2 regions of the Streptomyces sp. NPDC001339 genome follow, and region 2 is predicted to be linked to the other one. Evidence: riboswitches for the same ligand, from Rfam matches in the RefSeq annotation. Region 2 holds a riboswitch; the other holds the start of a gene.
What was found. A riboswitch is a leader RNA that binds a small molecule or an ion and turns the genes downstream of it on or off. The one in region 2 is predicted to bind S-adenosylmethionine.
Positions count from the first base shown of each region.

Region 1: it holds a riboswitch for S-adenosylmethionine, as region 2 does, so the genes downstream of both, ACFY12_RS22185 (aminotransferase class V-fold PLP-dependent enzyme) here and thrC (threonine synthase) in region 2, are expected to answer to the same signal.

Region 1 is NZ_JBIAWT010000007.1:285,559-289,968, reverse strand. Features, by position in the region: gene ACFY12_RS22195 (rhomboid family intramembrane serine protease) at 1-95, shown strand, start outside; gene ACFY12_RS22190 (Lrp/AsnC family transcriptional regulator) at 92-373, shown strand; gene ACFY12_RS22185 (aminotransferase class V-fold PLP-dependent enzyme) at 778-2,097, opposite strand; SAM riboswitch class IV at 2,306-2,423, opposite strand; gene trpD (anthranilate phosphoribosyltransferase) at 2,548-3,612, opposite strand; gene ACFY12_RS22175 (cytochrome bc complex cytochrome b subunit) at 3,754-4,410, opposite strand, start outside.
Region 2 is NZ_JBIAWT010000012.1:64,580-68,989, reverse strand. Features, by position in the region: gene ACFY12_RS29645 (trehalose-6-phosphate synthase) at 1-1,337, opposite strand, end outside; gene ACFY12_RS29640 (glucosyl-3-phosphoglycerate synthase) at 1,387-2,373, opposite strand; SAM riboswitch class I at 2,535-2,681, shown strand; gene thrC (threonine synthase) at 2,699-4,000, shown strand; gene ACFY12_RS29630 (MoaD/ThiS family protein) at 4,071-4,349, shown strand.

The DNA.
Region 1 (4,410 bases), on a different contig from region 2:
TGGGCTTCCTCTACGCGTGGGCCCGCTACCGGCGGGATAGTGTGGGGTCCACCAGGGCGGATAACCGGGCGACCGAGGGAGCGAGCCAGCCGTGATCACGTCGATCGTGCTCATCAAGACCAGCGTGGACCAGATCCCGGAGATCGCTGAGAAGATCGCCGCTCTGGAAGGCGTCAGCGAGGTCTACTCGGTCACCGGCGCGCACGACCTGATCGCGATGGTCCGGGTCGCCGAGCACGACGACCTGGCGGACGTCATCCCCGGCCGGATCAGCAAGATCCCGGGCGTGGCCTCGACGGAGACGCACATCGCGTTCCGCACGTACTCGCAGCATGATCTTGAGGCGGCGTTCTCTATCGGCCTCGACGCCTAGCCGCTGCGCTTGGCTGGCTTCCCACGTTTTTGGCTGCGGCGCCGTACGAGCTCGCGGCGCGACTCCCCGCACGTTGTCGGCTGACCCGCCGTTTCGCCTGGCGGCGGGCCGTTACCGCTGCGCGGGGCTGTACGTCACGGGTGCGCCCCTCCGAACTTCGTTCTGCGGTCCGCCCCCTCCCGTGGGTGGGTGGAAGGAGACCGGTGGGGGTGTACGTAAGCGATCGTCTGCTGGCAGTGGACCACTTACGTACACCCCCACTCAGCGTTTTCCCTCCCACTCCCGGGAGGGGCCGCTCCGCAGGACGCCAGTCCGGAGGAGCGGACCCGCACCCGACCAACCCACGCCCGCCGCAGGCGCAACGGCGAGAAGACGCACGGCGGGAAAGCCGAAAACGTGGGAAGTTAAGCCAGCGCAGCAACGGCTCGGAGGAAGCGGTGGACGTGCTCCTCCGGCGTGCCAACGCCCACGCTGATGCGGAGGGCGCTCAGCGGGGCCTCGTCGGGGCCGCCCTCGGGGGCACCGCATTCGCCCGGGGCGTGCGGGTCGCTGTCGAGCAGCGTGCGGACGAGCGGGTGGGCGCAGAAGAGGCCGTCGCGGACGCCGATGCCGTATTGGGCGGACAACGCGGCGGCGAGCTGCGTGCTGGACCGGCCCTCGACGACGAAGGAGAGGACGCCGACGCGGGGGGAGTCGTCGCCGAAGAGGGAGAGGATCCTGACGCCCGGCACCTTGGCGAGGCCGGTGCGGAGGGTGTCGGTCAGGTACTGCTCGCGGGCGACCAGGGCGTCGAATCCGGCCTCGGTGAGGGCCTTGCAGGCGGAGGCGATGGCGTAGGCGCCGATGACGTTGGGCGACCCGGCCTCGTGGCGGGCGGCGGTCTCGTGCCACTCGACGTCGACGCCCCCGTCCGTGCGCCGGGTGACGGTACGGCTGGCGCCGCCGCCCGCGAGGTACGGCCCGGCCTCGCGCAGCCAGTCCGGACGTCCGGCCAACACCCCGGAGCCGAACGGCGCGTAGAGCTTGTGTCCGGAGAAGGCGACCCAGTCGACATCGAGGTCGCGGACCGAGACCGGGTGGTGCGGGGCGAGCTGCGCCGCGTCCAGGACGATACGGGCGCCGTGCGCGTGCGCGGCGGCGGCCAGCTCCCGTACGGGCCACAGCTCACCGGTGACGTTGGAGGCGCCGGTGACGCAGACCAGCGCCGGCCCATGGGGCTCGCGGGTGGCCAGGGCCTGCTCCAGGGTGTCCACGGCCTGCTGGTGCGTCCGCGGCGCGTCGAGGTAGGTCACGGCGAGGTCGGCGCGGCGCGCCCACGGCAGCAGCGCGGCGTGGTGCTCGGTCTCGAAGACGAAGACCCGGGTGCCGGCCGGGAGGGCGGCGGCCAGCAGATTGAGCGAGTCGGTGGTGGAGCGGGTGAAGACGACCTGGTCGTCGGGGCGGCAGTCGAGGAAGGCGGCCACCTCCCTGCGGCTGTTCTCGAAGAGTTCGGTGGACAGCTGCGAGAGGTGTCCGGCGCCGCGGTGCACGCTGCCGTAGTACGGGGCGTAGGCGGCCACGTCGTCCCAGACCCGCTGCAGCGCCGGTGCGCTGGCGGCGTAGTCCAGCGCGGCGTACTCGATGTCGCCGCCGGTGGCCAGCGGGACCTGGACGTCCCGGCCGAGTACGGGCAGCGGGGCACAGACGGAGGGGTCGGCGGCGGGGGCAATGGTGGAAACGGACATGGCGAACTCCCGTGAGAAGTAGGCGAATTCGCTGCGGGCGGGGCGCGGAACGGTGCGCGGACGTACACGGCACGGGCGCGCGCGAGCGCGATCGCAGCGGGAAGAGAAAGTCGCAGCGTGGGAAAGGGCGCGGAGAGGGGCCGTCGGGCCCTATCGCATTCGCTGGTTCACGGAAGTTCTCCCTCGGGGACCAGGATCCCTGGCGAGGGATCCGCGCTTGCCGCAGACCTCGCTGCCTGCGGCCTGGTCATCACCCGGGGCACCCCGCCACGGAAGGAGGGTTGCCGGACAGCGGGCCGGGGCCTGCATCGCTGTCACTCGTGACCTGGGGAGGAAAGTAGTTCAGTTGATCGCCGTCGCGCAACCGTTGTCCGGATGACGGAATGGATGGTGACGGGATGCCCGAGGTGCCGGTGCCCCGGAGGAACCGGCACCTCGGCCGGAGAAGCCCTACGCGTTGCTCGCGGCCACCCACCGCTCCAGCACCCGCTTGGCCGCGCCGGAGTCGATCGACTCGGCGGCCCGCTCGATGCCGGCCCGGATCTGCTCGGGCAGGGGGGCGTCGCCGATCTCCAGGGCGACCAGGGCGGCGGCGGAGTTCAGCAGCACCGCGTCGCGTACCGGGCCGGTCTCGCCGTCCAGCAGGCGGCGGGCCACATCGGCGTTGTACGAGGCGTCGGCGCCGCGCAGCGCTTCCACCGGGACGAGGGGGATACCGACGTCGCGCGGGTCGAAGGCCTCCTCGCGGACCGTGCCGTCGCGGACGATCCATACCCGTGAGGTGGCGGTGGTGGTCAGCTCGTCGAGGCCGTCGTCGCCGCGGAAGACGAGCGCGGAGGAGCCGCGTTCGGCGAGGACGCCGGCGAGGATCGGTGCCATGCGGGCGTCGGCGACTCCGGTCGCCTGGGCGCGGACCCGGGCGGGGTTGGTCAGCGGGCCCAGCACGTTGAACGTCGTACGGATGCCGAGCTGGCCGCGGGCGTTGGCGACGTGCCGCAGCGCGGGGTGGAACTTCACCGCGAAGCAGAAGGTGATGCCCGCTTCCCGGGCGACCTCGGTGACCCGCTGGGGGCTGAGGTCGAGGTTGACGCCGAGCTTCTCCAGGACGTCGGAGGCGCCGCTGGCGGAGGACGCCGCGCGGTTGCCGTGCTTGACGACCTTCGCACCGGTGCCGGCCACCACGATCGCGGACATCGTGGAGATGTTGACCGTCTTGGCGCCGTCGCCGCCGGTGCCGACGATGTCGACGCTGGGGCCGGGGACGTCGATCAGCCGCGCGTGCTCGTACATGGTGCGGACCAGCCCGGAGATCTCGGCGACCGTCTCGCCCTTGGCGCGGAGGGCCACCGCGAAGCCTGCGATCTGGGCGTCGCCGGCCTCGCCCCGCATGATCCGGTCCATCGCCCAGGCGGTGTCGTCGGCGGTGAGGTCACGGCCGTCGAGGAGGGCGTTCAGGATGCCCGGCCAGGTGTGGGCCGCCACGCTGTCGCCGCCTGCCGGGGTCACCACGTTCATGGTCCACGCTCCTGGTGTGTCAGCTTTCTCTGCGGTCAGCCTATCGAGCCGGTGACACGCCGGAGGGCCCCGTCCGATGATCAGGACGGGGCCCTCTGGGTGGCGTGTCTTCCTGCGGTGCGCTACGAGGCGCCCAGGGGATCAGTGGTGGCCGTGGCCGCTGGTGATCTCCCGGTACTCCTCGGCCGTGGGCTTGGCGATGACGTTGTCCTCGCCGTAGTAGCCCTTCGAGAGCTTGGCACGGAGCTTCTCCGAGCGCTTGATCTTGCGCCGGACGCCGTTCTCGTCGACCTCCGGGCCCACCTCGAACGGCTTGGGCTGCTCGTGCTGGGTGAGGACGTGCAGCTGCTCCTGGTCGAGGGGCTCGTGGACCTCGATGAACTCACCGTGCGGCAGGCGCTTGATGATGCCGGACTCGCGGCCGTGCAGCACCTTGTCCTTGTCGCGGCGCTGGAGGCCGAGGCAGATCCGCTTGGTGATGATGAACGCGAGGACCGGTCCGACGAAGAACGCGATCCGGACGAACCAGGTGATGGCGTTGATCGACAGGTGGAAGTGGGTGGCCCACAGGTCGTTGCCACCGCCGATCAGCATCACGAAGTACGCGACGAGCCAGGCGACACCGAAGCCGGTGCGGGTGGGGACGTTGCGCGGGCGGTCCAGGATGTGGTGCTCGCGCTTGTCGCCGCGGACCCAGGACTCGACGAACGGGTAGACCGCGATGGCGACCAGGACCAGGGGGAAGATCAGGATCGGGATCAGCACACCGAAGTTGACGGTGTGACCCCAGAAGTTCCA
Region 2 (4,410 bases):
TCCATCGACAGCGCCTCGTGCAGCGCCTCGGCCGTCCCGCTCACGTCGTACGGATTGACGGTGAGCGCGGCCGCCCCGAGCTCCTCGTGCGCCCCGGCCTCCCGCGACAGCACCAGCGCGCAGCCGTGGTCGGACACCACCGGAATCTCCTTCGCGACGAGGTTCATCCCGTCCCGGATCGGGTTGACCAGCGCCACGTCCGCCAGCCGGTAGGCGGCGAGCGAGCGTGCGAAGTCGTCCTTCACGTGCAGCACCACCGGGGTCCAACTCGCCGTTCCGTACTCGGCGTTGATGTCGTCGGCGAGGCGCCCGACCTCGGCCGTGTAGTCCCGGTAAACGGCCAGGTCCTGGCGTGACGGATACGCGAACGCCACATGCACCACCCGCTCGCGCCACGACGGCCGGCCGGCCAGCAGCTCCCGGTAGGCGAGCAGGCCCCGCACGATGTTCTTCGACAGCTCGGTGCGGTCCACCCGGACGATGGTCCGGCGGGCCGCGCCGTCGGGCCCGGTGCCGATCTGCTCGCGCAGCGCGGCCAGCCGGCCGTCGACATCGGCCTGGTGCGACCGCTCGCGCAGGAAGCCGGCGTCCGCCCCGAGCCCGTACACGCCGGTCCGGGTGCCCCCGGTGCCGCCGAGCACCTCCGCACAGCACGCGGTGAACGCGGTCGCCCAGCGGTGGGTGAGGAACCCCAGCTGATCGGCGCCCAGCATGCCCTTCAGCAGCTGCTCGGCGATGTCGTCCGGCAGCATCCGGAAGTACTCCGGCGGGGCCCACGGCGTGTGCGAGAAGTGCGCGATACGGACGTCGGGCCGCAGCGTGCGCAGCATCCCCGGCACCAACGCCAGGTGGTAGTCCTGCACCAGCACCGCGGCCCCTTCGGCGGCCTCGTCGGCCAGCGCCCGCGCGAAGGCGCGGTTGTACGCCTCGTACGACGCCCACTGGGCCCGGAACTCCGCCCCGAAGACCGGCTCCAACGGCGTCTGGTACAGCATGTGATGGACGAACCACAGCACCGAGTTCGCGATGCCGTTGTAGGCCTGGGCGTGCACCTCGGCCGGAATGTCCAGCATCCGGACGCGCTGACCGCCGGTGTCGCCCGGCTCCAGGGCGCCCCCCGACCGCCGTACCGCCTCCCGGTCCCCGTCACCCAGCGCGGCACACACCCACACCGCGGCGATATCGGGACCGATCGCCGACAATCCGGACACCAGGCCGCCGCCGCCCCGCTTGGCGGCCAGCGTGCCGTCCTCCCCCAGGGAGTACGAGACCGGTCCACGGTTGGACGCGACGAGAACCTCGGCACCTACGGGGACCGCGCTGCGCTCGGAGACCATGTCGCGACAGTAACCCGAGACGGATCCGCGCAAACGTACGGAGCGCGGGTCAGGCCGCGCGCCGCGCCGCGTACTCGGGGATTTCGGCCATCGGCGGGCGCTCCTCGGTGTCCACCTCGGTCGTGTACGGGGCGAAGCCCTGCTCGGAGCGGCGGAACTGGGTGAGCCGGGGGCGCACCAAGTGGCCTCGTGCCAGGCGGAGTTGGGCGGCCCGGTAGATGGCGGCGGCCATCCGGCCGAGGGCCTGGCCGCCCTGGTGACGGTGCTTGCGCACACCGACGTCCACCTGGGCGAGGCCGTCCAGGCCGACGGTGTGCAGGGCGTCGACAAGCAGACCGAGCTCGACGCCGTAGCCGACCGGGAAGGGCAGCCGCTCCAGAAGGGAGCGGCGGGCCGCGTACTCGCCCCCCAGGGGCTGGACGAAACCGGCCAGCTGCGGCCAGTGCAGGTTGAGGAGGGGGCGGGCGACCAGCTCGGTGACCCTCCCGCCCTGCTCGCCCCCGGGGTCACTGCTGTCCTGCACTGCGGCCGTGGCCCCGGCGGTCTCCAGGGGCCGGTCGTACATCGCCTTGACGAAGTGGACGTCCGGGTCCGTCAGCAGCGGGCCGACGATCCCGGAGACGAAGGTGGCGGAGAACTCGCGCAGGTCGGCGTCGACGAAGCAGATGATGTCGCCGGTGGTGGCCAGGAGCGAGCGCCAGAGGACCTCTCCCTTACCGGGCAGCGCGGGTATCCGCGGCAGGACGCTGTCGCGGTGCACGACCCGGGCGCCGGCCGCCGCGGCGACCTCGGCGGTGCGGTCGGCGGAGCCGGAGTCCAGCACCACCAGCTCGTCGACCAGAGGGACCGCCTCGGTCATCAGCCCGGCACGGATCGTGGCGACGATCGCGCCGACCGTGGCCTCCTCGTCGAGCGCGGGCAGGACGACGCTGACCGTCCGGCCCGACTGGCGCTTCGCCTCCAGCAGCTGCTCCAGCGGCCGGTCGGCGGCGGACCAGGAGCGGCTGCTCAGCCAGCGCTCCACCTCTTCCAGCACGTAAACACCTCTCGCATGTGATCGGTTGTGATCCATCTCGCGGATCGGACGACTGTCTCGACTGTCAGTGCCTTCGGTTACAGTCTTGAACAACGCGGATGACCCTCGCATGTCGGGGTCGCCGCGCCATAAACGCCTGGGACTCCGTCCCGGTGCCATACCGCTCATCCAGAGGGGCAGAGGGAAACGGCCCGTTGAAGCCCCGGCAACCCTCCAGTCGGTCTCCGCTGTCAGCAGCGAGGCTCCCGCCGACTAGGGAAGGTGCCAAATCCGTCTCGCGGCGAGATGCGCCGCGAGGAAGATGAGGAGAAAGGGCCTCGCCTCCATGGCAGTGCAGACCGTCGCAAGCTCCCCCAGCACCACCCCCGTCGACCTCGGCCCCGCATCCGGCCTCTCCTGCCGCGAATGCGGCCACCGCGTCCCGCTCGGCCCGGTCTTCGCCTGCGTGGAGTGTTTCGGGCCGTTGGAGATCGCCTACGACTACTCGGGGTACGACACGGAGGAACTCCGCAGGCGCATCGAGGCCGGCCCCGCCAACATCTGGCGCTACGCCCCGCTGCTCCCCGTCCCCGACGACGTCGCCGGCAAGCCGAACCTCAACCCTGGCTGGACCAAGCTCGTCAAGGCCGACAACCTCGCCCGCGAGCTGGGCGTGACCGGCGGCCTGTACGTCAAGGACGACTCCGGCAACCCCACGCACTCCTTCAAGGACCGCGTGGTCGCCCAGGCCCTGGAGGCCGCCCGCGCCTTCGGCTTCACCACCCTCTCCTGCTCCTCGACGGGCAACCTGGCGGGCGCGGTGGGCGCCGCGGCCGCTCGGGCGGGCTTCCGCTCCTGCGTCTTCATCCCGCACGACCTGGAGGCCGGCAAGGTCGTCATGGCCGCGGTCTACGGCGGCGACCTGGTCGGCATCGAGGGCAACTACGACGACGTCAACCGCTTCTGCTCGGAGCTCATCGGCGACCCGCTCGGGGAGGGCTGGGGCTTCGTCAACGTCAACCTGCGCCCGTACTACGGCGAGGGGTCCAAGACCCTGGCGTACGAGATCTGCGAGCAGCTCGGCTGGCGGCTCCCGGACCAGATCGTCGTCCCGATCGCGTCCGGCTCACAGCTGACGAAGATCGACAAGGGGCTGAAGGAGCTGATCGCCCTCGGCCTGGTCGAGGACCGGCCGTACAAGATCTTCGGCGCCCAGGCGGAGGGCTGCTCGCCGGTATCGGCGGCCTTCAAGGCCGGGCACGACGTCGTCCGGCCGCAGAAGCCGGACACCATCGCCAAGTCGCTGGCGATCGGCAACCCCGCCGACGGTCCGTATGTGCTCGACATCGCCCGCCGTACGGGCGGGGCGGTCGAGGACGTCGACGACGTGCAGATCGTGGACGCGATCAAGCTGCTGGCGCGGACCGAGGGGATCTTCGCGGAGACCGCGGGCGGGGTGACCGTCGGTGTGACCAGGAAGCTGATCGAGAACGGCGTCATCGACCCGTCCCTGACCACCGTTGTCCTCAATACGGGTGACGGTCTCAAGACGCTGGACGCCGTCGCGCCGACCTCCGGGCCCACGGCCACGATCCGTCCGAGCCTGGACGCGTTCCGCGCGGCCGGCCTGGCCGGCCAGGCCGGCTGAGGCAGTACCGGACTCCGGGACTCCCGAACTCGTACTCCATCTCCATCACCCTGTCCGGAGGGCAGAACCCATGAGCGTCAACGTCCGCATCCCCACCATCCTCCGCACCTACACCGGCGGCAGGGCCGAGGTCGCCGCCGAGGGTGGGACCCTCTCCGAGGTGATCGCCGACCTGGAGAAGAACCACCAGGGCATCGCGGCCCGTGTCCTGGATGACACGGGCAAGCTGCGCCGCTTCGTGAACGTCTATGTCAACGACGACGATGTCCGCTTCGAGCAGGGTCTGGAGACGCCGACCCCGGACGGCGCGGGCGTCTCGATCATCCCGGCGGTGGCCGGAGGCTGCTGAATCTCTGCTGAATCCCCGCTGGATCTCCGCTCGACCCGCGCGGAGAGGTATCTGAGAAGGA